4 regions of the Mesorhizobium sp. DxT genome follow, and region 3 is predicted to be linked to each of the others. Evidence: predicted binding sites of a transcription regulator. Region 3 holds the regulator's gene; each other region holds the start of a gene.
What was found. Region 3 encodes PhoB, which activates phosphate uptake and scavenging genes when phosphate is short. Its sites were predicted from a motif close to TGTCATNNANCTGTCAT; they were not measured.

Region 1 (7,383 bases), on a different contig from region 3:
CGTCGATGACGGCGCGCATCCCGTCTATAGCGATCGCATCGGCTATATCCAGCATGTGGATACGGCGGCCATATCGAGAGCTGCCAAAGCAGCCGGCGGGCGGGTGTATCTTGCAAGCCTGCCGGGCACGTTCATCGACCCCGGCCGGCCAATCGCATGGTGCAGCGGCTTCGATACGGCCACCGATTTCGACGCGATCCTCGATGCTGTGACCATCGCCGACGAGCGCAGCTTCGACCAGGATCCGCGCTTCGGCCTTTGCGTTCTGGCGGAGATTGCGTCGCGTGCACTGTCGCCGGGCATCAACGATCCGGGTACGGCGATCGACGTAATCGGTCGAGCGGTGCGTGTGCTGGCGATATGGGCGGGAGAAGACGATGAGATCGAGCCGCTGTTTCCGGAGGTCTGGGTGCCGGATCTCGACATAGCCGAACTGTTCGACGACATCTTCGTGCCAATCGCGCGGGATGGCGCCGGTGTGGTGGAGGTGCAGGTCCGGTTGCAGAAGGCGCTCGCAGCACTTGCGCGCACGGGCGACCAGCGTTTTGTCGAGAATGCGCGGCGCCAGTCCGAGCAGGCGCTGGAGCGCGCGGCCCTGGCCATGGATTTCCCGAACGATATCGGCCGCGCCAGGGCGGCGGCTGCGATGGTGGGTGCATGAACAGACTTTTCCAACTTGTGCGCGGCATGCGCGAAATGCGTTTCGCGACCGTACCGGTGCTTCTGGTCGCGGTGGTGACAAGCGGCGTCTACGTATTCCTCGCGATCGCCGACGAGGTGAGCGAAAACGAGATCGCGCGGATCGACAGTGCGCTGCTGCTGATGTTTCGCGACCCAACAGACAGTGCGAGGCCGCTCGGGCCCGGCTGGCTGGTGGAGACGATCACCGAGATTACGGCGCTGGGCGGCTATCCGGTACTGGTTGTTCTGGTGGCGTCGGTGCTGGGGTTCCTGATGGTCGTCGGCCGCTATGGGCCGGCGCTGTTCGTCTTTCTGTCGATCGTTTCGGGAACCGCGCTGAGCCAGCTTCTCAAGATGCTCTACGACCGGCCGCGGCCCGATATCGTCGATCATCTCGTGCAGACGCATACGGCGAGCTTCCCGAGCGGCCATGCGACGATGAGCGCGCTGGTCTATCTCACGCTTGCCACGCTGATCGTCCGTCTCGTCGACAGTCTTGCGGCGCGCATCTACGTCATCTGTGTGGCCGTGCTCCTGACCATCATGGTGGGCTTCAGCCGCGTCTATCTCGGCGTCCACTGGCCGAGCGACGTTGCCGCCGGCTGGGCGCTGGGCGCGGCCTGGGCGAGCTTGACCTGGCTGGTGGTCAGCGGTCTGCGGGCGTTCAACCGATCTCGCGAAGCGGCCTGAACTCCTCCATATCGTCGAACACGCAGAAGGCGGGCACGTCGAGCTCGATGCCTTCAGGCAAGACGTCGAGCAGCGTCTTCATCTCGGCAAGTGCCGGCAGATAGATCGCTTCGGCCTCCAGCGGCAGCCAGTCGAGCTGATAGGCGAGCGTGATGTGGAAGGTGTAGTCGTCGTGGTCCGGGTGGCGATAGCCGAGGCGCTCCGCAAGCGCGTCGCGCGCCTCGCGCATGACCTTTTCGTCGGCATCGGTCAGGCCTGAGACGACGACACCGAGCGGCGTGACCATGTCCGCCTTGATGCGAAATGGTGCCTTGACCGAGAAGCCGTCGAGGCGCTCGTCGATCCATCTTGTCGTTTCGGGAATTGCGGCATCGGCAGGCAGCGCCGCCGGCCAGTATTCGCGCCCGCGGCGGCCTTCGATCACCCCCTGGAAAAGCGTCTTGTGCAGGCTCGATACCGGCGTGAATGTGAAGTGGTCGGCATGGGGCAGGGCACGCAGGCGCTCGCGAACCTCTACCAGTGCTTTCTGGCTCTGCGAACCGTCGACGACGTGCGAGACGAAGGTGTTGCCCGGCTCGTAGAGAAAGTTGCCGGCGCTGTCGTAACGGGTGCCTAGGTGGCGCGGTGGCGTGTCTTTCCCGGTCGAGATGAAGTTGGGGCCGAATTCGTCGTTCGTCGCGTATGCCAAGGCACGTTCCTTTCCTGCGGCGCGGACCGTCCGCGTAAGCGACACGCGTGACATGAGGGTGACAGCGGGTTGTGCGAGGGCGCGGAAATCAGGTTGCGCAGGCGGGCGTTCGCCGCTAAGGATTTCGCCATGACGGTTCGTTCGATCAAGACCCTGTGGTGGTGGGCCTGCTGACAAGCGGCCGGGCGAACGCGTGCGCGTGAAATGTGATGGCCGCAACGGATTTCCGGGCGGCCATTTTGTTTTCAGTCGTCCCGGGTCCGCCAGGCGGAAACGGATGGAGACAGGGAATGACAGTCGAACTGCTTGAAGACGGCGCCGAACGGTTCATCACCGCCGGAGGCGTGACGGTGACGCGGCAACGCCACGACACACCTTATGAGGGGGCGATCGAAACCTATATCGACGCGCTCGATTCGCGGCGCGGCTGCGTATTCTCCTCGAATTACGAGTATCCGGGCCGCTATACGCGCTGGGATACGGCGATGATCGACCCGCCGGTCGTCATCAGCGCCAAAGGCCGTGCGATGCGCATCGAAGCGCTGAACGCGCGCGGCGAGGTGCTGCTGCCGGCAATTCGCCGCGCGGTGGAGACGCTCTCCGCCGTGACGATGGGCGAGGTCTCGTCGCGTCTCATGACTTTGCAGGTGACCGAGCCCGGCCGTGTCTTTGCCGAGGAGGAGCGAAGCAAGGCACCGACGGTGTTCACCGTTCTGCGGGCGCTGGTCGATCTCTTCCGCTCGCCGGAGGATGGCAATCTCGGTCTCTACGGCGCCTTTGGCTACGACATCGCCTTTCAGTTCGACCATGTCGAACAGAAGCTCGAACGTCCCGGCGACCAGCGCGACGTCGTGCTTTACCTGCCCGACGAGATTCTTGTGGTCGATCACCACCAGGCGAAAGCCTGGCACGACCGCTATGACTATTCCGGCGTGGGGTTTTCGACCGCAGGTCTGCCACGCGACAACGAACAGGAGCCTTTCCGGCCGAGCAGCCGCATCCCGCCGCGCGGCGACCATGAGCCTGGCGAATATGCGAAGCTGGTGGAAACGGCCAAGGAGAGCTTCCGGCGCGGCGACCTCTTCGAGGTGGTGCCGGGGCAGATGTTCTTCGAGCGCTGCGATTCCAGGCCTTCGGAGATCACGCGACGACTGAAGAAGATCAATCCGTCGCCCTATTCGTTCTTCATCAATCTCGGTGGCGGCGAATACCTGATTGGCGCCTCGCCGGAAATGTTCGTGCGGGTCAACGGCCGGCGCGTGGAGACCTGCCCAATTTCCGGCACGATCCGCCGCGGCGACGATGCGATCTCGGACTCCGAGCAGATCCTCAAGCTGCTGAACTCGAAGAAGGACGAGAGCGAACTGACCATGTGTTCCGATGTCGACCGCAACGACAAGAGCCGGGTTTGCGAACCGGGTTCCGTGCGTGTCATCGGGCGGCGGCAGATCGAGATGTATTCGCGCCTGATCCACACGGTCGACCACATCGAAGGTCGACTGCGAGAGGGCATGGACGCGTTCGACGCATTCCTGTCGCATGCTTGGGCAGTGACGGTGACCGGCGCGCCGAAACTGTGGGCGATGCGCTTCATCGAAAACCATGAGAAGAGCCCGCGCGCCTGGTATGGCGGCGCCATCGGCATGGTGCATTTCAACGGCGACATGAACACCGGTCTGACGCTGCGCACCATCCGGATCAAGGACGGGATCGCCGAGGTCCGTGCCGGCGCGACGCTGCTTTACGATTCTGACCCTGCCGAGGAAGAAGCAGAGACGGAGTTGAAGGCTTCCGCGATGCTGACGGCGATCCGCGAGGCGTCGGCCGGCAATGCGGCAGCGAGCGAGCGCGAGGGCGCGAAGGTGGGCGAGGGCGTCTCGATCCTGCTGGTCGACCATGAGGACTCGTTCGTGCACACGCTGGCGAACTATTTCCGCCAGACCGGCGCGAGTGTCTCCACCGTGCGCTCCCCGGTGCCGGAAGAGGTGTTCGACCGGGTCAATCCCGACCTCGTCGTGCTTTCCCCCGGCCCCGGCAGCCCGAAGGATTTCGATACCAAGGCCACTATCGAGAAGGCGCGCAAGCGCGACCTGCCGATCTTCGGCGTCTGCCTCGGCCTGCAGGCGCTGGCGGAGGCCTATGGGGGCGAACTGCGCCAGCTTCATGTGCCCATGCACGGCAAGCCGTCGCGCATCCGGGTTTCGAGGCCCGGCGTCATCTTTTCCGGCCTGCCCAAGGAAGTGACTGTCGGTCGCTATCACTCGATATTCGCCGACCCGGTGCGGTTGCCGGATGCGTTCATCGTCACGGCGGAGACCGATGATGGCGTGGTGATGGCGTTCGAGCACAAGCACGAGCCGGTGGCTGCCGTGCAGTTTCACCCCGAATCGATCATGACGCTCGGCCAGAATGCCGGCATGCGGATGATCGAGAACGTTGTCGCGCATCTGCCGCGCAAGGCGAAGGTCAAGGCGGCGTGAGGAACGACGTTGTGAGGCTTGCGATCCTTCACGCGCGGAAGCGCCACGAGCGGTCATGACTGCCAAGCAGCGCATACGACGCCTGGCGGCGTGGTCCATCGTCGTCGCATTCGGCGTGATGGGTTTGAAGTTCGTCGCCTGGTGGATGACCGGGTCGGTCGCGCTTTATTCGGACGCGCTGGAATCCATCGTCAACGTCATCGCCGGTTTCGCGGCCTTCTGGGCGATCTCCGTCAGCCACAAGCCGGCCGATCGCGACCATCAGTATGGGCACCACAAGGCCGAATATTTCTCCGCCGTTCTGGAGGGCGTGCTTATCGTCGTCGCCGCGCTGCTCATCATGGGCGAGGTGTGGCGAAGCTGGCAGAATCCGGCGCCGCTGGAGCAGGCCTGGGGAGGCCTTGCGGTCAACGGCGTCGCGGCGGCGATCAACTGCGTGTGGGCGCTGATGCTGATACGCGTCGGACGCAAGGATAAGTCGCCGGCACTCGAGGCCGACGGTCATCACGTCATGACGGATGTGGTCACGTCGGTCGGTGTCATTGCCGGTCTTGTCGGGGCCGTCCTGACCGGCTGGTATTTTCTCGATCCGCTTCTGGCGCTGGTCGTTGCGCTCAACATTCTCTGGCAGGGGTGGAAGGTCATCACCTCGTCACTGGACGGCCTGATGGATCGCGCCGTGCCGGTCGAGGAGCATGTGCGTATCCGCGACATCATCTCGGCCAATTCCAAGGGCGCGCTGGAAGTTCACGACCTCAAGACGCGGATCGCCGGCCGCGCGACCTTCATCGAGTTCCATATGGTCGTCGACGCTCACATGACCGTCGGCGAGAGCCATGCGATCTGCGACCGGATCGAGGAGGCACTGGAGGCGGAAATTCCGTCGGTGCGGATCGTCATCCATGTCGAGCCGGAAGACGAGGCGAAGCTGCCGCCCGGAACTCCGGCAGTTCCATTCGCCTAGACGGTTCGGGCGCCGTTGACCTTCAAATAGACGGCGTAGAGCGACGTCGTGGCGGTGATGAAAAGACGATTGAGCTTTTGGCCACCGAAACAGCAGTTTGAGACGATTTCCGGCACCAGAACCTTGCCGATCAGGGTTCCGTCGGGATCGTAGCAATGAATGCCGTCGGCCGCGCTTGTCCAGATGCGGCCGGCCGTGTCGAGCCGGAAGCCATCGAACAGGCCCGCGGTGCAATCGGCGAAGACCGATCCGCCGCTGAGACGCCCATCGTCGCCGACATCGAAGACGCGCATATGGGCCGGATGATGGTCGCCATGGGTGCGGCCGGTATCGACCACGTAGAGCTTCGTCTCGTCGGGCGAGAAAGCGAGGCCGTTCGGCTTTATCATGTCGGTGACGACCGCTTCGACCGTGCCGGTCGCCGGGTCGATGCGGTAGACATGCGAAGCCCCGATTTCGCTGTCGGCCCTGTCGCCCTCATAGTCGGAATCGATGCCGTAGGTGGGGTCCGTGAACCAGATCGAGCCGTCGGATTTGACGACAAGATCATTGGGCGAGTTCAGCCGCTTGCCCTGCCAGCGGTCGGCAATCGTGACGACGCTGCCGTCATGCTCGGTGCGGCTGATGCGGCGGGCCTTGTGCTCGCAGGAAACCAGCCTGCCCTGCCTGTCCACCGTGTGACCGTTGGTGTTGCCGGCGGGCTGGCGGAAGGCGCTGACATGGCCGTCGGCATCGTCATAACGCAGCATGCGATCGTTGGGGATGTCCGACCAGACGAGATAGCGGCCGGCGGCAAACCATGCCGGCCCCTCGGTCCAGCGGCTGCCGGTGTGGAGCTGTTCCAGCTTGGCCGTGCCATTGATCAGCTTTGCGAAGCGCGGATCGATGATTTCGTACGGGCTTTCGGACATGTCTTCTCCTCCTCGGCGTCGTGGCCGGCGATCTGCCGTCAACGTGTTTATGTGCTCGCCCGGCCACTCAGGAATGCAGCCGCCTGTTCGACCAGAGTGTCGACAGGCAGCAGCGCATCGAGGCGCAGAGCCGCCTCGTCAGCCGATGGTGGTTCGAGATCGGCGAACTGGCTGTCCACAAGGCTCGATGGCATGAAGTGTCCACCGCGGCCCTGTACGCGCTCCCACGAAGCCTGCCGGTCGAGCGCCAGATGCAGAAAGACCAGGTTCGGGTTAAGGCTGCGCAACCGGTCCCTGTAGCGCCGCTTTAGCGCCGAGCAGGTGGCGACCACCGTCGCGCCGCGCGCGGTACGGGCTGCGATCTCGGCGGCGATCGTATCGAGCCAGCCGGCCCGGTGCTCGTCGTCGAGCGGAATGCCACTGGCCATGCGGGCTATGTTCTCCGCCGGATGGAAGGCATCACCCTCGACGAATTCGGCACCCAGCTTGCGAGCGAGCGCGGAGCCGACCTCGGTCTTGCCGCAACCGGCGACGCCCATCACGATCACGGGCGGAAAGCCGCCCGTTTCCGCTGGCTTGCCTGTTGCCTCCGTCATCGTCACCTCCGTCCGATGTGATGCCCGACAGGCATCAGGCGAGTTCATGCCGCCAAGGCGGGTTCGCTCCTGGCCGCGACACGGTCACGGCAGCCGCCGATATGGCGAAATCGAGCGTGGCGCGCAGCTCGCCAGCGCTGAGCGTCGCCAGCCTTTCCTTGTCGAGCAAGTCTGCTTCGTCAAGCGAGGCGAGGATGCCGGCATTGAACGTGTCGCCTGCGCCAACCGTATCGGCAACGGTCACCCGCCGCGCCGGCACATCGATCCGTTCGCCCGCGATATAGCCGACGGCGCCCTTGCCGCCGCGGGTGATGACGACCACCTTGGGGCCCGCCTGCAGCCAGCGCGCGGCGATTTCGTCGTGGCTGCCGGT
Region 2 (7,383 bases), 200 kb from region 3:
GCCTAAGGTTCGGCCGCCCCCTTTCGCATTTGCGAAAAAGCCTGTATGAGCGCGGCAACCGAAAACGCCCGTGCCCTGCCGGGCCTGCCGAACCTCCGAGAGACCTATGAAGCTCCGCAACATCGCGATCATCGCGCATGTCGACCATGGCAAGACCACGCTCGTCGACGAACTGCTCAAACAGTCGGGCTCGTTCCGCGAAAACCAGCGCGTGGCCGAACGCGCAATGGACTCGAACGACCTCGAGAAGGAGCGCGGCATCACCATCCTCGCCAAGGCCACGTCGGTGGACTGGAAGGATACGCGCATCAATATCGTCGATACCCCCGGCCACGCCGACTTTGGCGGCGAGGTGGAACGCATCCTGTCGATGGTCGACGGCGCGATCGTGCTGGTGGACGCTGCCGAAGGCCCGATGCCGCAAACCAAGTTCGTCGTCGGCAAGGCGCTGAAGGTCGGGCTGAAGCCGATCGTCGCGATCAACAAGATCGACCGGCCGGACGCACGCCATATCGAGGTCGTCAACGAGGTCTTCGATCTGTTCGCCGCCCTCGACGCCACCGACGAACAGCTCGATTTCCCGATCCTCTACGGCTCCGGCCGCGACGGCTGGATGGCGGAAGCGCCGGAGGGGCCGAAGGAAGACGGGCTGGCGCCCCTGTTCGACCTCGTGCTCAAGCATGTGCCGGAGCCGACGGTTCATGCCGGTCCGTTCCGCATGATCGGCACCATTCTGGAGGCCAATCCCTTCCTCGGTCGCATCATCACCGGCCGTATCGAATCGGGTTCGCTCAAGCCTAACCAGGCGGTGAAGGTGCTGCATCACGACGGTTCGCTGCTCGAGAACGGCCGCGTCTCGAAAATCCTCGCCTTCCGCGGGCTCGAGCGCCAGCCGATCGAGGAAGCGCAGGCCGGCGACATCGTCGCCATTGCCGGGCTTTCCAAGGGCACGGTCGCCGACACGTTCTGCGATCCTTCCATTTCCGAGCCGATGCAGGCCCAGCCGATCGACCCGCCGACGGTGACGATGTCCTTCATCGTCAACGATTCGCCGCTGGCCGGCACCGAGGGCGACAAGGTGACGAGCCGCGTGATCCGCGACCGCCTGCTCAAGGAGGCCGAAGGCAACGTCGCGCTCAAGATCGAGGAATCGGCCGACAAGGATTCCTTCTACGTCTCCGGCCGCGGCGAACTGCAGCTTGCGGTGCTGATCGAGACGATGCGCCGCGAAGGCTTCGAGCTTGCCGTCTCGCGCCCCCGCGTGGTCATGCAGAAGGACGAGGACGGCAACCTGCTCGAGCCGATCGAGGAAGTGGTCGTCGACGTCGACGAGGAACATGCCGGCGTCGTCGTTCAGAAGATGTCGGAACGCAAGGCCGAGATGGTCGAGCTGCGTCCTTCCGGCGGCAACCGCCAGCGCCTCGTCTTCCACGCGCCGACGCGCGGCCTCATCGGCTACCAGTCGGAGCTGCTCACCGACACGCGCGGCACGGCGGTGATGAACCGGCTGTTCCATGCCTATCAGCCCTACAAGGGCGAGCTGCCCGGCCGCGTCAACGGCGTGCTGATCTCCAACGACCAGGGCGAGGCCGTCGCCTATGCGCTGTTCAACCTGGAGGATCGCGGCCCGATGGTGGTCGACCCCGGCGTGAAGGTCTATCAGGGCATGATCATCGGCATTCACAGCCGCGACAACGACCTTGAGGTCAACGTGTTGAAGGGCAAGAAGCTGACCAACATCCGCGCCGCCGGCAAGGACGAGGCGGTGAAGCTGACACCGCCGATCCGCATGACGCTGGAGCGTGCGCTGTCGTGGATCCAGGATGACGAGCTGGTCGAGGTGACGCCGAAGTCGATCCGGCTGCGCAAGCTCTATCTCGACCCCAACGAGCGCAAGCGCTTCGAGAAGCAGCGGACGGCGGGCGCGGCTTAGAGTTTTCGCTCACGGGCCGCGCCGCCGCCTCGCGGCTGGCCCTCCGCGGGGGCGCGCCATCAGGCGCGACGCCCGGTCGGGCTTGCAGCCTTCGGCTGATCCCGTCTGCTGTTTGGCAGCTCGCCGTGCGGGCCGACTTGCCGTCCGTGCGATCCTGGCCTATTGAAGTCGCCTCCGAAACAATGCGGACGCCCTGAGCTTTGCCACAGTAACGACCGGTCTCATCGTCAGTCCCCAACGGGCGCGCAACAGCGCCCGCGAGATCGTCTTCGTTCGTGAGGGGCGGCGGTTCGAGACCGGTATGGCATCGCCTGCCTCCGGACACGCCGTCCCGAACATATCCTAGCGCCGCCGCACCGAGCCTCTTACGAGGCGTCTCGCCCCGCATGCTCCGCCGGACCCTTTTCAAGGGCAAGCGTTTATGCCGGGCACCCTGTGCATCAACTGGACCATCACCTCGACCGTATCCGTCCCACCCATGCCGATCCTGACCTGCGCACGCTGCGACACGCGGCGGGCATTCGCCAGCAGCGGCCGGTTTCGGCTCAACGCCAATGGGAAGCGTCTCGACGCCTGGCTGATCTATCGCTGCACCTTCTGCGACCAGACCTGGAACCGACCGGTGTTCGAGCGCCGGGTCCGAAACGCGGTCGATCCGGCGTTGCTCGACGCATTGCAGCGCAACGATCCAAGGCTTGCGTCGAAAACCGCTCTCGACACGACCGGCATCAAGCGCTGGGACCCCGGAGGCGATCACATCGGCCTATCGGTCGCCAAGGCGGTCGCTTCAGCCTGCAAGGTAGATGCCGCACTTCTGCAAATCACCGTACGCATGCCGTCGCCGGTGCCGGGTATACGGTGCGACAAGTTGCTGGCGCTTGGGCTCGGCGTTTCGCGAAGCGCTGTCAACAAACTGGCGCTGACTGGATGGCTGGCGTTCGAGCCGGCGGCGGCGACTGCTCTGACCAGACCGGTGCGCGACGGGCAGCGGGTATGGCTCAAGCTCGACGGGCTGAGCGATGCGGCGTTACTTCGAGCCGCCGCATCCGGACAGGCTGACACTCCCATGTCAGCAGCGTCTGCACCGGTCGATTGACAGCGTCCGGCTTCCGGCGATGATGCGGGCTTTGCATCGGGAGGCCCGCATCATGGACCTGGCATTTCTGATTACGGCCCTGATCGTCGTCGCATCGCCGGGCACCGGCGTTCTCTATACGCTGGCGGTGGCCCTCGGTCGCGGCGGGGCCGCGTCGGTGTCCGCAGCCTTCGGCTGCACGCTGGGTATCATACCGCATATGGTGGCGGCGATCCTCGGTCTTGCGGCGCTGATGCATACCAGCGCGGTGCTGTTCCAGATCGTCAAGTTCGCCGGTGTTGCCTACCTTCTGTGGATGGCCTGGAACACGCTGAAGGAGCGCGGCCTGCTCGATGCCCAGCCGGAACGGTCCCGGCTGTCGCATTTCGCGATTGCCCGGCGCGGCGTGCTGATCAACATCCTCAACCCGAAGCTTTCGATCTTCTTCCTCGCCTTCCTGCCGCAATTCGTGCCAGCCGACGCCGCAGCGCCGACGGCGACGATGGTCTGGCTCGCCCTGATATTCATGGCGATGACCTTCGCGGTCTTCGTCATTTACGGCCAGATGGCCGCACTGGTGCGCGGCCGCGTGCTGTCGAGCCCGGTCGTCATGGCGTGGCTGCGGCGGAGCTTCGCTACAGCCTTCGCCCTGCTCGGCCTGCGGCTGGCGCTGTCGACACGGTAACCTCAGGCTCTTGGCCCAGGAGGGTTGAACAATGGAACTGACCTCGCTCATCGTCTTTGCCGGCGCCCTGCTGGTTGCAGCCGGCTCGCCCGGCCCGTCGATCGCCGCGCTGGTGGCGCGTGTGATCTCCAAGGGGTTTCGCGATGTCTTTCCGTTTCTGGCCGCCATGTGGATCGGCGAGGCGATCTGGCTGTCGATGGCCGTCTTCGGCCTCGCCTTCGTGGCGCAGACCTTTCACTTCGCCTTTGTCGTGTTGAAATGGGCGGGGGTGGCCTATCTCTGCTGGCTCGCGTGGAAGATGTGGACGGCACCGGTGACGATCCGCGAAGGCGAAATGCCGCGCGCCGAGTCGCCGTGGCGGCTGTTCATGGCCGGCATGGCCGTCACGCTCGGCAATCCCAAGATCATGATGTTCTACATGGCATTGCTGCCGACCATTATCGATCTGGGCCAGGTCACTTTGGTCGGCTGGACCGAGCTGACGGCGACGATGGCTCTCGTGCTGATCGCCATAGATCTCGTCTGGGTCGCGGCAGCCGTGCAGGCGCGTCGTCTGCTGCGCAGCCCACGCGCCATGCGCGCCGCCAACCGGGTCTCGGCGACAACCATGGCCGGGGCCGCCGCCGCGATCGCCGCGCGGTCGTGATGTTCCTTATCGGCGTCCAATGGAGCCAGAAAGTTCAGACCGACTCCAAGAGATTCATACTGTCTGACGTACCAACTTTCCAACCGGCGAAGCAGCCCAGTACTCCGCACGCGGTGCACCGGGTCCCGACGTAGAGCCACCGAATGCCGCCCCGGTCGGGATAGATTGAAAACCCGACACCCACATTGGTGGACTCCGACCCACATTCAATGCATTTCAGACGCTCCGGCTCGGCGTCGCTCCAGTATTCGCCGCTGTCACATATGAAATGCTCGGATGCACAACTCCTACACGTTCGCCGCGCGACACTCTCATTGTCGTCCGCGTCCAAGAGAAACGCTAACGATCCGCAGTTGCATTGAGCAAGCCGGAGTTCGTGGACCTCATACCCTTTGGGGGCATAGGCTGCCAGGAAGCCTGCGATATCGCTCGGCTCGCTGCCGACCCACCAGGTGCCTGACGTATCTATGCTCATCGTCTACCGTGCCATGGCGTGGTATTCGGCGTTGGGGCGCATGTCAATGGCGGCCGCGACCCGGTTGGACATGTTGAAGAAGGCGGCTGTCGAGGCGATGTCCCAGATGTCGCGGTCGGAAAAGCCGGCATCGCGCAGGGCCTGCCGATCGGCTTCCTCGATCGTGTCGGGCCGCTCGGTCAGCTTTACGGCGAAATCGAGCATGGCCTTCTGTTTTGCCGTCAGATCGGCGGCGCGATAGTTCATCACCATCATCTCGCCGAGCGCCGGGTCGCCGGAGAGCTGGCGCACCGCCGCGCCGTGGGCGGTGAGGCAGTAGTAGCAATGGTTCACCGACGAGACGGCGACCGCGATCATCTCGCGTTCGAGCTTGGAGAGACCCGAATCGCCGAGCATCAGGTCGTTGTACATGTCGGTGAAGGCGCGCAGCTTCTTTTCGTTGAACGCATAGGCCAGAAGCACGTTGGGCACGAGGCCAAGTTTCTCCTCGCATTTGGCGAAATAGGCCTTCGTTGCATCGGAAAGCTCGCCCTCCTGCGCCAGATCCAGCGCCGTCACCTTTTCGCCCATCGCTTCATCTCCCTTTCATCGCTTGTCTGCATATTCGCCGCGCGCCGGTGGTCAACCCGGCTCGTCAAACCGTTTTTGTCTGCTACGATACCGACAAAAGTATTATTTGGGAGAGGGAATCGCCATGGTTGCGGGCACCAGGAAGCCGACCGCCACAAAGTCGAAAACGGCTGAAGTGGAGAAGCTTGCGGCCTTCCTCAAGGCAAGGGCCCCGGCCGAAGACCTTTCCGATTACGATCCCGGCGTCTTCGAACATGCGGCCGGGCTGGCTTACGCGGCACTGAAGCGGCACAAGCGCGGCGAAAGCGTTATCTCCATCGACGAGGACCCGGCGCTCCTGCGGCACGGCCGCCCGGTTTCCGCGATCACCATCGTCAACGACAACATGCCGTTCCTGTTCGATTCGATCACCGGCGAGATCGCAGAGAGCGCCGGCGAGGCGTCGCTGGTGCTGCACCCGGTCATTCTGGTTAAGCACGACAAGAACGGCGTCGCCGATCTGGTGGGCGACGGGTCGGCCGGCAAATCGGACCCGCAGGCTGACCGCGTCAGCCTCATCCATGTGCATGTCGCGCGCATGGGCAAGGAAGCGGCTGATGCACTCAAGGGCCGGCTGGGGCATATCCTCTCGCAGGTGAGAGCCTCCGTCACCGACTGGAAACCGATGCTCGCCCGGCTCGACCAGGCGATCCACGATTTCCGCTACGTGCCGGTGCCGCTCGACAAGGACGAGGTGACCGAAAGCATCGCGTTCCTGGAATGGCTGCGAGACGACAATTTCACCTTCCTGGGCATGCGCGAGTTCAAATATGTCGGGGGCGAGAAGAGCGGTTCGCTCGAGCGCACCAAGAAGGTCGGCCTCGGCATTCTTGCCGACCCCGACGTGCGGGTGCTGCGTCGCGGCGCGGAGCCGGTGACGACAACGCCCGAGATCCGCGCATTCCTGCACGGGCCGGAGCCGCTGCTGGTCACCAAGGCCAATGCCAAGTCGGTCGTCCACCGGCGTATCTATCTCGACTATATCGGGGTCAAGACCTTCGACGCGAAGGGCAAGCTGACCGGCGAACTGCGGATCGTCGGCCTGTTCACCTCGACGGCCTACACGCGCTCGGTGATGAAGATCCCCTATCTGCGCTCGAAGGCCAACGCCGTCATCGCGCGGTCGGGGTTCGATCCGGGCGACCACTCCGGCAAGGCGCTCATCAACGTGCTGGAATCCTATCCGCGCGACGAGCTGTTCCAGATCAGCGTTCCGATTTTGCGCAAGCATGCCGAGGCGATCCTGGCGCTGGGCGAGCGGCCGCGCGTGCGGGCACTTTTCCGCGTCGACCAGTTCGACCGTTTCGTCTCCGTCATCGTCTTCGTGCCGCGCGACCGCTACGATTCCAACGTGCGCGAGCGAATCGGCGATTTCCTCAAGACGATCTTTGACGGACGTTTGTCGGCTTATTATCCGGCCTTTCCGGAAGGCAGTCTCGCCCGCGTCCACTTCATCATCGGCCGCTCGGGGGACAAGACCCCCAAGGTCGAGACCGCGGCGCTCGAGGCGGGTCTGCGCGCCATCGTGCGCACCTGGGACGACGCTCTGCGCGAGGCTGCCGCCGATGCCGGTGTGGCGCCCGCGATGGTGGCCATCGCCAACCGCCTGCCGCAGAGCTATCGCAACTCGTTCCCGGCAGACATTGCGCTGCGCGACGCGGGCCGGATCGCGAATGTCGGCCCTGAGAACCCCATTGCGATCGATTTTTACCGGCTTGGAGACCACACAGCTTCCGATGCCGGACTGAAAATCTATCATCACGGCACGCCGGTGGCGCTGTCCAAGCGCGTGCCGCTTCTCGAAAACATGGGCTTCCGCGTCATCAGCGAGCGCACATTCGAGATCGAGGCCGAGGAGGGCGCGGCGCCCACCTTCGTGCACGACATGGAGCTGGTCAACGGCTTCGGCCAGCCGATCGACCTGTCCGACGGCGGCGCATTGCTGGAAGAAGTGTTCCTT
Region 3 (7,383 bases):
CCGGCGTCAGCCCCTTGGCCGCTTCGTAGACTTCCACGGCCTCGTTATGGAACGCGCTGCCTTGCTCCTCGCTGTAATCAGGCGGTGGCGGGACGCCGCATGTGGCGCCGTCGGGCATGGCGAACGTGCGGTTGGTGCCCCAGTTAGGCAGCAAAGGCGCCTGCTGCTGAGCGATGAGGCTGGTGGGAACCCAATGTTGTGGCCCCTTCGTCAGAACATAGTCGTGCGGAAAGCCCATGTTCTCCACGACAGCCCCACCATCGTCGGCGGACCATTCGATCACATGGCCGGCAATCACGCGCCCATACGCAAGGCTCCGCGCAAGAACGTCCGCGTCGGCGCCCTCCGAGACCAGAGCGTCGAGACGCTTCCCGATGGCATCCATCGCCCGCTGGCCCGTCGGCCCAGTATTGCTGAAGAAGTGACGCGTTGCGTTCGTGAGAGCGCTTTGCAACACGACCGCCTCGTCGTAGACGCCCTCAGACCGTGGAGGAAAGGCTTCGAGCCCGTTGAGCTGGCCCGCAAACGAGCGCGTCGACGGCCGCCCGCCGGCAAGCCCTTCCTGCGCGGCAACGCCCAGATATGCCAGGGACCGGCTGGCGACGGGCGGCGAATAGGTCGGCGTATGGCGCACCAGCTCGAGCGTGAGCCGGTACCAGGTCCGTGCAACCTCTACGGCCCTCTCGTCGAATTGCGCGCGGGCTGGGCCAACAAGACCCAGAACGGCCGCAACCAGCACGACATGGACAAGAAAACGCATCGCCGCTTACGGGCCCGGCCCGCTCCTCCCTCAGTCCGGTCAGGAAAGCATGGCGCACCTGCCGCCTGCAAGCGGAACCGGAGCGCAGGAGTATCGGCTGCTATGCCTCGCGGATCGCGTAGCCCGCGCCGCGTATGGTGCGGATCACGTCGGGCAGACGGCCATTGTTGACCGCCTTGCGCAACCGGCCGACATGTACGTCAACGGTGCGCTCGTCGATGTAGATCGTCTCGCCCCAGACATTGTCGAGCAATTGCCCGCGCGAGAAGACGCGGCCGGGATGCTGCATCATGAATTCGAGCAGACGGAACTCCGTCGGGCCGAGCCTGATTTCGGACTTGCCGCGATGCACGCGATGCGTCTCGCGGTCGAGCACGATGTCTCCGACCTTCAGCACCGATGAAAGCACCTCGGGCTTGGCGCGGCGCAGCAGCGCGCGGACCCGGGCGATGAATTCCGGCGTTGAGAACGGCTTGACCAGATAGTCGTCGGAACCGGTCGACAGGCCGCGCACCCGGTCCGTTTCCTCGCCGCGCGCGGTCAGCATGATGATCGGCAGGCGCTCGGTCTCCGGGCGCATCCGCAGCCGCCGGCACAGCTCGATGCCGGAAATGCCGGGCACCATCCAGTCGAGCACCAGCAGGTCGGGTGTGCTTTCCCGCAGCCTGATCTCCGCTTCATCGCCGCGGCCGATCACCTCGACCTGATAACCTTCGGCTTCCAGGTTGTATTTGAGAAGCACCCCCAACGGCTCCTCGTCCTCCACCACCATGATCTTGGGTGCAATCATCTATAGGTCTCTCTGCGGTCACTCGCTGTCCACTGTCACCGACGTCTCATCCAGCTTCGGCCTGTTCAGCGGCAATTGCTGGCCGGTCACGATATAATACGCGTTTTCCGCGATGTTGGTCACATGGTCGCCGATGCGTTCCAGGTTCTTGGCGCAGAACAGCAGATGCGTACAGGCGGTGATGTTGCGCGGGTCTTCCATCATGTAGGTGAGCAGCTCGCGGAAGACGGCCGTGTATTGCACGTCGATCTTCTCGTCGTCCTCGCGCAGGCTCACGAGGTTTTTTGAATCGCGCGCCTCGTAGGCCGAGATCACCGCGCCGACCTGATCCATCACCATCTGGGCCATCGTGTCGATGGAATGGGAAAGCCCGCGCGGCGCCGAGCCTTCGCCCACCGCGTTGACGCGCTTGGCGATGTTCTTGGCCAGATCGCCGATGCGTTCCAGGTCGGCCGCCATGCGGATCGCGCCGACGACCGATCGCAGATCCTGCGCCATCGGCTGGCGTTTGGCGATCAGCGTGATGGCGCGATCGTCCAATTCGCGCTGGCGCGCGTCCATCAACACGTCGTCCGAAATCACCCGCTGCGCCAGCGCGGTGTCGTTCTGCAACAGCGACCGGGTCGCGGCAGCGACCATCGCGCCGGCGAGATCGCCCATGTCGCGGATCAACTGGTCGATATGGCCGAGATCGTCGTCGAACGACGTGACCGTGTGCTCACCCATGTTTGCCTCCTCGGGCTCTTCCGGGACCGTCAGCCGAAGCGGCCGGTGATGTAGTCCTGCGTCCGCTTCTCGGCGGGGCTGGTGAATATCTGGTCGGTCGGGCCTTCTTCGACGAGATTGCCGAGATGGAAGAAGGCGGTCCGCTGGGAGACACGCGCGGCCTGCTGCATCGAATGCGTGACGATGACGATCGTGTAATTCTCGCGCAATTCGTCGATCAGTTCCTCGATCTTCGCCGTCGCGATCGGGTCGAGGGCCGAACAGGGCTCGTCCATCAGGATCACCTCGGGCGAGACAGCGATGGCGCGCGCGATGCACAGGCGCTGCTGCTGGCCGCCTGACAGGCCGGTGCCGGCCTCGTGGAGACGGTCCTTAACCTCATCCCAGAGACTCGCCTTCTGCAGGCTCGATTCGACGATGCCATCCATGTCGGTCTTGCTCGACACCAGCCCGTGAATGCGGGGGCCGTAAGCAACGTTCTCATAGATTGATTTCGGGAACGGGTTGGGCTTCTGGAACACCATGCCGACACGCGCCCGCAATTCGACGACGTCGATCTTTGGGTCGTAGATATCGTCACCGTCAAGGGTGATCTGCCCCTCGATCCGAGCAATGTCGATGGTATCGTTCATGCGGTTGAGGCAGCGGAGGAAAGTCGACTTGCCGCAGCCCGACGGACCAATCAGCGCCGTAACCTGCTTTTCGCCGACATCGAGGTTGACGTCGAAGAGCGCCTGCTTCTCGCCATAAAACACCTTGACGTTCTTGCCCGCCATCTTGGCCCGCGCTGCGGGTTTTGGCTGTGCCGCGATCTGTTGCTCAATGGCTACATCGGTCATCTTGTTCATCCTTCTGTCTCCCTACCAGCGGCGCTCGAAACGCTGCCTCAGGAACACGGCAATGGCGTTCATGGTCACGAGAAAGCCGAGCAATACGAGAATAGCGGCCGACGTCCTTGACACGAAACCGCGTTCGGGGCTGTCGGCCCAGATGTAGATCTGGGTCGGCAGGGCGGTCGAAGCGTCGAGGACCCCGCCCGACGCGCTGGTAATGAAAGCGTTCATCCCGATCAGCAGAAGCGGTGCGGTCTCGCCCAGCGCCTGGGCCAGGCCGATGATCGTACCCGTCATCACCGTCGGCATCGACAGCGGCAGAATGTGGTGGAGAATTGCCTCGTGCTTGGAAGCTCCGATACCCAGTGCCGCCTCGCGGATCGACGAAGGCACCGATTTCAGCGATGCTCGGGTGACGATGATGATAGTTGGCAGCGTCATCAACGCAAGCACCAGACCGCCAACCAACGGCGCCGAGCGCGGCAAGCCGAACCAGCCCAGGAAGACTGCGAGGCCGAGCAGGCCGAACACCACCGAAGGCACGGCCGCCAGATTGTTGATGTTGATCTCGATCAGATCGGTGAGCCTGTTCTTCGGCGCGAATTCCTCGAGATAGATCGCGGCCGCGATTCCCGTCGGAAACGAGATCAGGAAACATACAAGCAACGCCCAGAACGAACCGGAGATCGCACCCGCCAGTCCCGCCAGTTCGGGAAATCGGCTGTCGGCATTGAATAGCAGCGCCCAGTTAAACGGGTTGGAAATGACCCCTTGCGCGACCAACTGATCGTAAAAGCCGATCTGCCGATCGTTCACCCTGCGCTGATTCTCTGGAAGATCGCGGTCGAACAGTCCTTTGTGGAGCTGGTCGATGGGGTCCGACATCGGAATGACGAAGCGATGCGGACCATCCAGCAGGCTTGGGTTTGCGATCACCTGATCACGCACCAGGAACGGCGCGTTGTTGGTGAACATGCCGAAGTAGTCGCGTTCTGCGGACCGTTCCAGCTCCGGCACGAGCGAGCGCAGTTCATCGCGAACGATGTTGCGCCAGTTCGCGCCCATAATGTCGCTGCGATCGACCTCGGCGGAGCTGAGATTCATCTCCACCGTGACCATTGTCTGGGTAAACGCACGATGCCCGCTATAGGTCAGCGTACCAACAAGGATCGCGAGAAACCCGAGCGCAAAGGCGATCGCGACCATGCCATAAATCTGCAGGCGGCGGTCTCCGGCGTAGCGCGCGCGGCGTCGCGCCTTCATGGCGTCGGATTGCCAGTCGACCGGTCGGATCCCGGTCTTGGTGTCGCTCATGGCCATCAGTACTTCTCCCGATACTTGCGGACCGTGCGCAGCGCGATCAGGTTCAGGCCGAGCGTGATCAGGAACAGCACGAGGCCGAGCGCGAACGCCGCAAGCGTCTTTGGATTGTCGAACTCGGAGTCGCCGATCAGAAGCGTGACGATCTGAACCGTAACGGTTGTGACCGAGTCGAACGGATTGAGTGTCATCTTGGCAATCAGGCCCGCTGCCATCACGACGATCATCGTTTCGCCGATCGCGCGACTGAGAGCCAGAAGGACGCCACCGACAATGCCGGGGAGAGCTGCCGGCAGCAGGACTTTTCGAATGGTTTCGCCTTTGGTTGCGCCAAGCGCATAGGAGCCTTCGCGCATGGCCCGGGGTACGGCCGCGAAAGCATCATCTGACAGCGACGAAATGAAAGGGATGAGCATCACGCCCATTACACCACCGGCGGCAAGGGCGCTGTTCGGCGCGGCGTCAATGCCGACACTGAGACCAATGCTTCGGATAAGCGGCGCAACGGTGAGCACGGCGAAGAAGCCGTAAACGACCGTCGGGATGCCGGCGAGAATCTCCAGCAGCGGCTTCACGATGGCCCGGAACCTGTCGCCAGCGTATTCGGTCAGATAAATCGCCGACATGATACCGGTTGGAACGGCGACAGCCATTGCAAGTGCCGAGATAACGAACGTACCGAACAGCACCGGGATCATGCCGAAGGCACCTTGCCCTGCCACCTGGTCAGCGCGGATGGCGATCTGCGGCTCCCACCGCAGCCCAAAAAGGAACTCCGTGATGGGAACGAGCGCAAAAAACTGGCCCGCCTCGTAGAGCAGCGACGCAACAATGCCCAGGGTGGTGACAATCGCCACGAATGACGAGAACATCATGAACCAGGTGACCGACCGTTCGACACTGTGCCGCGCGCGGAAGCTCGGCTCGATCACACGCAAGCCGAAGAATGCGCCGACTGTCACCACAGCGGCTACGACGGCGATCATCGCCCATTGAGCTATGCCGCGAAGGGACTGAAGATGCGCGGCGGCCGCCTGAACAGCCTCGCTCGGCTCCCGGAACACGTTGCCCGAAGCGACCTGGCGAATCTCGCTGATAAGAAGATTGCGCTCGGCGTCCGTCATCGCGTCCGCGCCGGAATATCCGGCAAGCACGACCATGTCGATGATGGCATTCTGACCAAGCAGCCAAAGGAGCAGGAGGATGAACGCTGGCACGCCGGTCCAGATCGCGGCATTGAGGCCGTGGTAAAGTGGTCGCGAATGAGCCTTCTGGCCCTCAACCCCTCGCCTTTGCCGCGCCCTGCCGGTCGCAAAAAAATAAACGAGGATTGCTGCGACGGCCATGAGGCCTAACAGGTACCCTGCCATGTCACCCCCGAAAGGTGCTGGAAAAATGCCTGACCGCCCGCAAGGAAGCGGGCGGTCGTGACGACGGATCGACTTAGGAGCCGAGCTTCTTGGCGTTCAGGACGTTCTCCTGCACTTCTCCGCGCTTTTCGTCGCTGAGCGGAGTCAGACCGCGCTCGGCGAGATAGCCGTCGGCAGCAAGAGCCTCATCAGACACGTACTCGGCGATGAAGTCCTGCATGCCAGGGATCACGTCGCGATGGGCGTTCTTCACGTAGAAGAAGATCGGACGCGAAACCGGGTAGGAGAAATCCGCGATGGTCTCGAACGTAGGCTCGACACCAGCGATATTGACCGCCTTGAGCTTGTCAGAATTCTCGTAGAGGAACGAGTAGCCGAAGATGCCCACGGCATTCGGATCCGACTCAAGGCGCTGAACGATCAGGTTGTCGTTCTCGCCAGCCTCGACGAACGGGCCGTCCTGACGCATGCGCGAGCAGACTTCTTCCCACTTGTCTTCGTCGGATTCCTTCAGTTCGGCCATGCCCGGCAGCTCCGCGCAGCCGTCATGCATGACGAGTTCGACAAACGCGTCGCGCGTACCAGACGTAGGCGGCGGGCCGAAAGCGATGATGTTGATGTCTGGCAGCGAGGAATCAATATCCGACCACTTCATGTTCGGATTGGCGATCAGTTCGCCATTGCTGTCCGGAATTTCTGCGGCAAGCGCGAGGAAGATCTGCTCTTCGGTCAGGTCCATATCGGGAGCGCTGCGAGCGTGGGCGATCGAAAGACCGTCGTAGCCGATCAGCGCCTCGGTGATGTCGTCAACGCCGTTGGACGCGCAAAGCTCGACCTCGGAGTCCTTGATTGCGCGGGAAGCGCCGGTGATGTCAGCGAAATCGGGGCCGATACCGCCGCAGAACACCTTGAAGCCACCGCCGGTGCCCGTGGATTCGACGACCGGCGCAGCAGCGCCCGTCTTGTTGGCATACTCCTCCGCAGCCGCCTGGCTGTAGGGGAAAACGGTCGAGGAACCTACGACCTTGACCTGGTCGCGCGCCGCAGCAACGCCGACCGATGCGGCAACAGCGATCGAAGCCGCCGACGCCGTGAGGAAGAATTTATTCATAGGGCCTACTCCTGCTCGGAATTCGGTTGGACGCCTTGACGCGTCGGGAGTGGCAATAACGGCCCTGTATGACAGTCGCATGACAGTTTTGCGTCAGTCGGATTAAACCCCGACCGCTGCGTGGAAACCTCGAAAAATAAAAGAAAGCCGCCGCCGGATAGCCGACGAAGGATTTATCCGGCCAGATGACCCGCCTGGAGCGTTCCGCCCATCCAGCGCTCGATCTTCTGCATCAACGTCTTGGGACTGATCGGCTTGGAAAGGTAGTCGTCCATGCCGGCTTCCAGGCAACGTTCCCGGTCACCTTTGAGCGCATGGGCGGTTACGCCGATGATCGGCACATGCTCGCCCGATAAGGCCTCCAGCTCCCGGATTCTGGCCGTGGCTTCCAGGCCGTTCATTTCGGGCATGGAGACATCCATGAGGATCATGGACGGCTTCATGGTGCGATAGCCTTCGACCGCCTGCTTGCC
Region 4 (7,383 bases), 100 kb from region 3:
CGCAAGCATGGGGGTCGACATGCGGCGGGTCCAGTTCCTCGCTGTGTTCGGCACGGCGGCTTCTGTCGGCGCGGCTACCGCGATCGCCGGCGCGATCGGCTTCATTGGACTTGTGGTGCCCCACGTGCTGCGGCCGCTGGTTGGTGCCGTGCCATCCCGCCTGCTGCCAGCCAGCGCACTAGGTGGAGCTACAGTGCTTCTTGCAGCAGACATACTCGTCCGCCTGATCGCGCCCGGCCGCGATCTAAAGCTCGGTGTCCTCACCGCCATTGTCGGCGCGCCGTTCTTCCTTTGGCTCGTCTGGCGCACCCGGAGGCGGATGCTGTGACGCTGCTGGCCCTTTCCAGTCTTTCGGCCGAACTCGGCGGCAAGACCGTGCTGCGCGACGTGGCACTAACGGTCAAGGAAGGCGAATTTGTCGGCCTTATCGGGCCCAACGGAGCCGGGAAGTCGACGCTGCTGCGCACCATCTTGCGCCTGACGCCGTCCGAAGGCGACATCGAGCTTGGCGGCACGCCGGCTGCCGGAATGGGTGCTTCGGAGCGCGCCAGGCTCGTCTCCTACCTGCCGCAGGAGCGCGAGATCGCCTGGCCGGTGACCGTCGAGCGTCTTGTCGGCCTCGGCCGCGCGCCCCATCTGCCGCCTTTCGCCCGTCCCGGCGCGGCGGATGAAGCGGCGGTACGTGAGGCTATGCGGCGCATGGATGTCGAAGACTTCGCAACCCGCCGCGCCACCGAGCTTTCCGGTGGCGAAAAGGCGCGCGTGCTGATCGCCCGCGCGCTGGCGCAGGAGGCGCCCTTGATGCTGGCCGACGAGCCGACAGCCGGGCTCGATCCCGCGCACCAGATCACGCTCATGCGCGTGTTTGCCGGGCTCGCCAAGGAGGGACGAAGCGTCATCGCCTGCCTGCACGATCTTGGCCTCGCCGCCCGCTGGTGTTCCAGGCTGGTGCTGCTGGCCAATGGGTCGATCGTCGCCGATGGCCCGCCGCAGGACGTTCTCACCGCCGCGCGTCTGCGCGACGTATATGGCATCCAGGCCTATCTGGGCGAAGACGGCGGCGGCCTCGTCGTCCACCCGCTCGATCTGGCCGAATGACGAGGCGAAGACCATGACGCAACTGCAGCAACTCCTTGCCGAACACCTCCGTGATTGGCGCTCCGGCTGGAGCATGGGCACGTTCGGCGCGATCGCCGAGTTCCATCACGACGAAGGGGAAAAGCCGCAGGTAGACGATACAGCCAACCTCGCCAGAGCTACATCGAGAGGCGGTGTCCGCGTTGAAGCCGGTCGTGTCAACGATATCGTGCCAGTTGCATACGAAACCCTGAGCCCGCGCGCCCATCGCTGGACGCAGGCGGTCGCATTGTGTTTGCCGGAAGACGCGGCACGCCGCACCGCCCGCACCGTTCTCACCGAGCTAGGGCCTGACACCGAAGCTGTGCGGCCGCAGGACCGCGATGGCGTGCTGTTCGACATGGGGCTTTCGCTGCCGCAATGCGATTTCTGCATCAGGACTGCCGATCCGGCGCTGCTCGAAACCTTGCGGCAGGCCGAAGGGCGCTCGCTGTTCGAACCCGGCAATCCGGCGATGCCGGCCATCCTCGCGGCCCATCCGCACCGCGTGGCGATCACCAATATCGGTCGCGTCGAGGTTTATCAGAAGATCGGCGGGCCGGACACGGGCGGCGTGTCGCCGCCCGGACCCCACACCCACCTTCTGCCGAAGCTGCTCGCCACCGGTCGCACGCACTCGGCAAACACGCCGATACCGAAAGGGTTGCTGCCACTCGGCTCGCTTCATCCCGGCAATCCCGTGATCGGCGCGATGGGCGAAGACCGCCCGTTCGACGCTGCGTTGCATGAAGCCTTCCAGCAGATGCTAGTCCGTTTCGGATCGCCGGAAGCCTTCGCCGAAAAGACACGGGTGCTGGAAGCGGTTTCACGTGCCGACGAACCGACTAGCTATGGTCTGCCGCGTACGCGCATCGGCCGCGTGGCGATGCGGCTGGCGCTACGCCAGCAGGCCCATGTCGCTGCACATGCTGCGGATGCCGCTGCGCATACCGAGATCAAGCGCTGGATTGCTGCGATCGAGCCGGCGGGCGCCAACGAGGCCGACACCGACGACGACGCGCCCGGTCATTAGGCGCTCAGGTGCCCACCAGCTTCAGCGGCTTGTCGAATACGGCAAGCACCCGGCCGAGTTCATGTCCTCGCTTGAGGATCATACCGCTCGCCGCAACCACCGAAAAGGCGCCCTGTCGTCGCGCCAGCGCCGGCGTCTTGACGATCTGGTAGAGCGGCACTTCGCTGGTGCGCCGAAAGACCGAGAACACTGCACGGTCCCGCAGATGGTCGATGGCGTAGTCGCGCCATTCGCCTGCCGCGACCATGGTGCCGTAGATTTTCAGGATCTGATCGAGCTCTCGCCGATGAAAGGTTACCGGAAGCTCATCCCGCTCGCGCCGCCTTTCGTGGAGCGGGATCAATATTGCGGAATCGTCCTTACCCTCCGCTCCGGTGCCGTGATCGGTCATGCAGTGGCCTTTCGTGACAGTTCGACGACAAGACGAAGGTCGCGCTTCCAGACCGGAAATGCAAGCCCCGTTGCCCGGCGCGGGTCACGTCAGGGTTCGATACGAAGTCGAAAAAGTTCCGTCACATTGCATCACAAAGTGCCACGGTGTGTCGTGATTGGTGATGGCTCGCCTTATTCTCGCCGCATTTTATCCAAGCTGACGCCCCATTGTGTGGCGACCATCCACTCGTTGCCTGAGACGGTTCGGTCCGGCAAGGCCCTGTAACCCCAAGCCCCCCGCCCACGGGGCAAGGTCGGATCGAACCAACTCCGGGTGAACGCCCGGACGTCGAGGGTACGACGATCCCAAAGCAAGCAATCACCGGCGCTGGTCCCAGTGCCGGTTTTTGTTTTTACGGGAACCGTCTGGCGGTGTCCTCACCAGTTTGGGGGACGGGTAACGATCGCGGCGCCCAGGATCGGGCCGGGTAGTCCACCCGACACCATCTCCTGCACGAGCACGGCGCAACCGCCGGCGCCCTTCTTGGCGACCTCGCTCATCGGCAGTTCGAACCGCGCCTTCTGGCCGTGCCACATGCCTGCCGAGTGAAAGCCCGACACGGCGTTCAGATAAGTGAAGTTGCGGCCGCGATTTTCGCCGCGGGTGATTTCCACCTCGCTCGCCGCATTGAAATAGACCAGCACGACATGTGCTTCGTCGACCGAACGCGGCAATTCGCCGGTCTCGATGATGACTGAATCGCCGCTGTAGGAGACCTTGACGTCAACGACCATGCCTTCCGCGGTACCCGCCATGCGCTCTATGGCCGCCTCGACCTTGCCGCGCTTGGCGCCATTCATCTGCTGGCGGCCGTTGACGACCGCCTGGGGCGTGTAGACTGAGCGGTTCCCGAAGGCGCGGTTGTATTCCTGCTGGCGCGCGGTGTTGTCGGCGCTGGCGAGCGTGTCGCGCCAGCCGAGATAGTCCCAGTAGTCGACGTGGTAGGCCAGAGCCACCACGTCACCGGCCAGCGCAAGGCGACTTAGCGTCTCGTCCGCTGGCGGACACGAATTGCAGCCCTGGCTTGTAAAGAGCTCCACGACAGCCTTCGGCCGCTTGACATTTTCCTGGGCGAGCGCGCCATAGGGCAATGCAAGCAGGAGCACGGCCGTCGCCAGCCTGAGAAGGTTCACGCCCAATGGTTGTTTCCGAATTTCCCTGTCGGGTCCCCGACCGGACCCTTCTTGATGGCTGCGCAGATTAGGCATCGCAGCCCTCAACGGAAAGTCACGTTGCGGTGAAATTTTTGTACCAATCTTCAATGCTGTGCTTCGGAGCCGCGAATGTTTGACGATCTGCAGACCCGTTTCGACCTCTATTGCGAACGTACCGGGCCGGAATTCTGGTCAGAGCCCGTCAACGCACTGACCAATCTTGCTTTCGTGATGGCCGGGCTGTGGGGCCTTTACGCAACGCGGCGGCGCGGGAGAGACGCCTTCTCGGAATTGCTTTGCTGGTGGGTAGTGGCGATCGGCGTCGGCTCCTTCCTGTTCCACACCTTTGCCACCCGGCTCACCATGTGGGCCGACATTCTGCCGATAGCCGGCTTCACGCTTGCCTATACGCTGTTCAACCTGCGCCGATTCATGGGCCTGTCCTGGCTGTCGTCACTGGTGGCGTTCGTGGCGTTCTATGCCGTAGCCGGCGTTCTCACGGCACTCGTGCCCGACTGGCTGCGCGACGCCTCCAACGGTTCGACCGGCTACCTGCCACCGTTCCTGGCGCTGTTCGTGTTTGGTCTACTGGTTCTGCGAAGCGGGCACCCCGCCGGCTGGTACAACCTGGCAGCGGCCGGCATCTTCGTGGGCTCCGTCAGCTTCCGCGCGCTCGACCCGCATGTGTGCGAAACGATGCCGCTCGGCACGCACTTCCTGTGGCACACGCTCAACGGGCTGCTGCTGGGCGTACTGCTGGCAGCCGTCGCACGATATGGCGCGGTTACCAATGCGAGGCTCGCACGACCACCTGTTCAATCGGCCGGATGAACCTGCCGACCCCTTTGCGGTAAGCGTCGCCTTCCCGCAACTGTGGTATGATCGGGGATGACACGGCGAGGTCCTTCCCATGTCCAGCTTCACAAGCGCAGTCGTATCTTTACCGGGACGTGAGCGCGTCGGGCGCACACCCTTCGGCGCGCGTATGATCGTGCACGCTACCGCTGCCGAGACCGACGGCGCCTTCGGCATGTGGGAGACGTTCACGCCACCCGGAAAAGGCCCCGCACCGCACACACATACGCGCGAGACCGAGGTCTTTCGTGTGATCCGCGGCCTCTATCGCTTCCGTTGCGGTGACGACGAGTTCGACGCGCCACCCGGCTCGGTTGTGGTGCTGCCGCCGCATGTGCGTCATGGTTGGGTGAATATCAGTGACGAGGAAGGCCAGATGTTCGCCACCGTGACGCCGGGCGGCCTGGAGCAGCTGTTCCTGGAGATCGAGGCCCGTAGGACCATCACGCAGGAGGAAATTGCGGCGATGGAAACGCGCCTCGGCATCATCAACGATGAAACCGAGGCGCTTGGCGTTTCGTTTCCCGGCTGGTGACTACGCGGCGAGATCGCGCAGAACGTACTGCAGGATGCCGCCGTTCTTGAAGTAGTCCAGCTCATCGAGCGTATCGATGCGGCAAAGGATCGGAACGTCCTTCACCGTGCCGTCGGCGTAAGTCACCTTGGCCACCATCTTCTGGCGCGGCTTGATGGTCTCGAGCCCGTCAATGGTGACGGTCTCGTCGCCCTTCAGGCCCAGCGACGCCCAGCTCGTGCCCTCGTCCAGCGTGAACGGCACGACGCCCATGCCGACCAGGTTGGAACGGTGGATGCGCTCGAACGACTGCGCGATCACGGCGCGAACGCCGAGCAGGTTGGTGCCCTTGGCAGCCCAGTCGCGCGACGAGCCGTTGCCGTATTCGACGCCCGCGAAGATCACCAGCGGCACGCCCTCGGCCTTGTACTGCATGGCCGCATCGTAGATCGACATCTCCTCCTTGGAGGGATAGTGGATCGTGAAGCCGCCTTCCTTGCCGTTTTCGCCGAGCATGTGGTTGCGGATTCGGATATTGGCGAAGGTGCCTCGCATCATCACCTCATGGTTGCCGCGACGCGTGCCGTACTGGTTGAAGTCGGCAACGCCGACCCCATGGTCGGTGAGATACTTGCCAGCCGGCGACGCAGCCTTGATCGAACCGGCCGGGGAGATGTGGTCGGTGGTGATCTTGTCGCCGAAGAGGCCCAGAATGCGAGCGCCCTTGACCGGAGCCGTCGCGTCCGCCTTCTGGCCCATGCCCACGAAGTAGGGCGGGTTCTGCACGTAGGTCGACTGGTCGTCCCATGCATAGGTCTCGCCGGACGGGGCCTGCACCTTCTGCCAGTTCTCGTCGCCCTTGAACACGTCGGCATATTTCGTCGCGAAGATTTCGCGCGTGACGTATTTCTCGATGAACTCCTGGATTTCCTGCGTGGTCGGCCAGATGTCCTTGAGATAGACCGGCTGGCCGTCGGCGCCCTCGCCGAGCGGCTCGGTGGTCAGGTCCTTGGTCACCGTGCCGGCAAGCGCGTGTGCGACCACCAGCGGCGGCGAGGCGAGATAGTTCGCCTGCACGTCGGGCGAGACGCGGCCTTCGAAGTTGCGGTTGCCCGAGAGCACGGCCGCGCCGATCAGGCCTTTGTCGTTGATGGTCTTGGAGATCGGCGCCGGCAGCGGGCCGGAATTGCCGATACAGGTCGTGCAGCCGAAGCCGACGAGATTGAAGCCGATCTGGTCGAGCTCCTTCTGGAGGCCGGACTTTTCGAGATATTCGGCCACCACCTGCGAGCCGGGCGCGAGCGACGTCTTGACCCACGGCTTCTGCTTGAGGCCGACGCGGTTGGCGTTGCGCGCAAGCAGGCCCGCGCCGATCAGCACGGACGGGTTCGACGTGTTGGTGCACGAGGTGATCGCCGCGATCACCACGTCGCCGTGGCCGAGGTCGAAATCCTCGCCCTCAACGGTATAACGCTTGGATACGTCGACGGTCTTCTTGTATTCGGTTTCGAGCGACTTGGCGAAGCCGGAAGCGATGTCTTCCAGCGCAATGCGCCCTTCCGGCCGCTTGGGGCCGGCCATCGACGGCACCACGGCGCCCAGGTCGAGCTCCAGCGTGTCGGTGAAGACTGGATCGGCAATGCCGTCCTCGCGCCACATGCCCTGAGCCTTGGAGTAGGCCTCGACCAGCGCGATGCGATCCTCGTCGCGGCCCGAGGTCGTCAGGTAGCGCAGCGTTTCGTTATCGACCGGGAAGAAGCCGCAGGTCGCGCCATATTCCGGCGCCATGTTGCCGATCGTCGCGCGGTCGGCCAGCGTCATCGAGGACAGGCCCGGGCCGAAGAACTCTACGAACTTGCCGACGACGCCCTTCTTGCGCAGCATCTGCGTGACGGTCAGCACGAGGTCGGTCGCGGTCACGCCTTCCTTCAGCTTGCCGGTGAGGCGGAAGCCGATCACTTCCGGCAGCAGCATGGAAACCGGCTGGCCAAGCATGGCCGCTTCGGCTTCGATACCGCCCACGCCCCAGCCAAGAACGCCGAGGCCGTTGATCATGGTGGTGTGGCTGTCGGTGCCGACGCAGGTGTCAGGGTAGGCGACCGTCTCGCCGTCCTCGTCCTTGGTCCAGACGACCTGGCCGAGATATTCGAGATTAACCTGATGGCAGATGCCCGTGCCGGGCGGCACGACGCGGAAGTTGCGGAACGCCTGCTGGCCCCACTTCAGGAACTTGTAGCGCTCCTCGTTGCGCTGGTATTCGAGCTCGACGTTGCGGGCG

Region 1: the regulator PhoB is predicted to act here: its motif matches at 2,107-2,123, upstream of ACVJNE_RS01705 (DUF1868 domain-containing protein).
Region 2: the regulator PhoB is predicted to act here: its motif matches at 5,387-5,403, upstream of ACVJNE_RS06110 (NAD-glutamate dehydrogenase).
Region 4: the regulator PhoB is predicted to act here: its motif matches at 2,554-2,570, upstream of ACVJNE_RS05630 (DUF2794 domain-containing protein).

The regions. Positions count from the first base shown of each region.
Region 1 covers NZ_JBZFLJ010000001.1:355,660-363,042, reverse strand. Annotated here, with positions in the region: gene ACVJNE_RS01715 (DUF2254 domain-containing protein) at 1-661, shown strand, start outside; gene ACVJNE_RS01710 (phosphatase PAP2 family protein) at 658-1,371, shown strand; gene ACVJNE_RS01705 (DUF1868 domain-containing protein) at 1,346-2,059, opposite strand; gene ACVJNE_RS01700 (anthranilate synthase) at 2,350-4,539, shown strand; gene ACVJNE_RS01695 (cation diffusion facilitator family transporter) at 4,595-5,503, shown strand; gene ACVJNE_RS01690 (SMP-30/gluconolactonase/LRE family protein) at 5,500-6,414, opposite strand; gene ACVJNE_RS01685 (gluconokinase) at 6,462-7,010, opposite strand; gene ACVJNE_RS01680 (carbohydrate kinase family protein) at 7,045-7,383, opposite strand, start outside.
Region 2 covers NZ_JBZFLJ010000002.1:420,949-428,331, reverse strand. Annotated here, with positions in the region: gene typA (translational GTPase TypA) at 107-1,933, shown strand; gene ACVJNE_RS06130 (DUF1062 domain-containing protein) at 2,355-3,029, shown strand; gene ACVJNE_RS06125 (LysE family translocator) at 3,082-3,693, shown strand; gene ACVJNE_RS06120 (LysE family translocator) at 3,725-4,339, shown strand; gene ACVJNE_RS06115 (peroxidase-related enzyme) at 4,818-5,384, opposite strand; gene ACVJNE_RS06110 (NAD-glutamate dehydrogenase) at 5,509-7,383, shown strand, end outside.
Region 3 covers NZ_JBZFLJ010000002.1:216,489-223,871, forward strand. Annotated here, with positions in the region: gene ACVJNE_RS05130 (vanadium-dependent haloperoxidase) at 1-760, opposite strand, end outside; gene phoB (phosphate regulon transcriptional regulator PhoB) at 861-1,550, opposite strand; gene phoU (phosphate signaling complex protein PhoU) at 1,569-2,276, opposite strand; gene pstB (phosphate ABC transporter ATP-binding protein PstB) at 2,306-3,124, opposite strand; gene pstA (phosphate ABC transporter permease PstA) at 3,137-4,429, opposite strand; gene pstC (phosphate ABC transporter permease subunit PstC) at 4,429-5,799, opposite strand; gene ACVJNE_RS05160 (substrate-binding domain-containing protein) at 5,873-6,910, opposite strand; gene ACVJNE_RS05165 (PAS domain-containing hybrid sensor histidine kinase/response regulator) at 7,084-7,383, opposite strand, start outside.
Region 4 covers NZ_JBZFLJ010000002.1:317,551-324,933, forward strand. Annotated here, with positions in the region: gene ACVJNE_RS05615 (FecCD family ABC transporter permease) at 1-328, shown strand, start outside; gene ACVJNE_RS05620 (ABC transporter ATP-binding protein) at 325-1,098, shown strand; gene ACVJNE_RS05625 (DUF6925 family protein) at 1,028-2,149, shown strand; gene ACVJNE_RS05630 (DUF2794 domain-containing protein) at 2,154-2,540, opposite strand; gene ACVJNE_RS05635 (DUF1223 domain-containing protein) at 2,960-3,715, opposite strand; gene ACVJNE_RS05640 (ceramidase domain-containing protein) at 3,866-4,567, shown strand; gene ACVJNE_RS05645 (cupin domain-containing protein) at 4,647-5,126, shown strand; gene acnA (aconitate hydratase AcnA) at 5,127-7,383, opposite strand, start outside.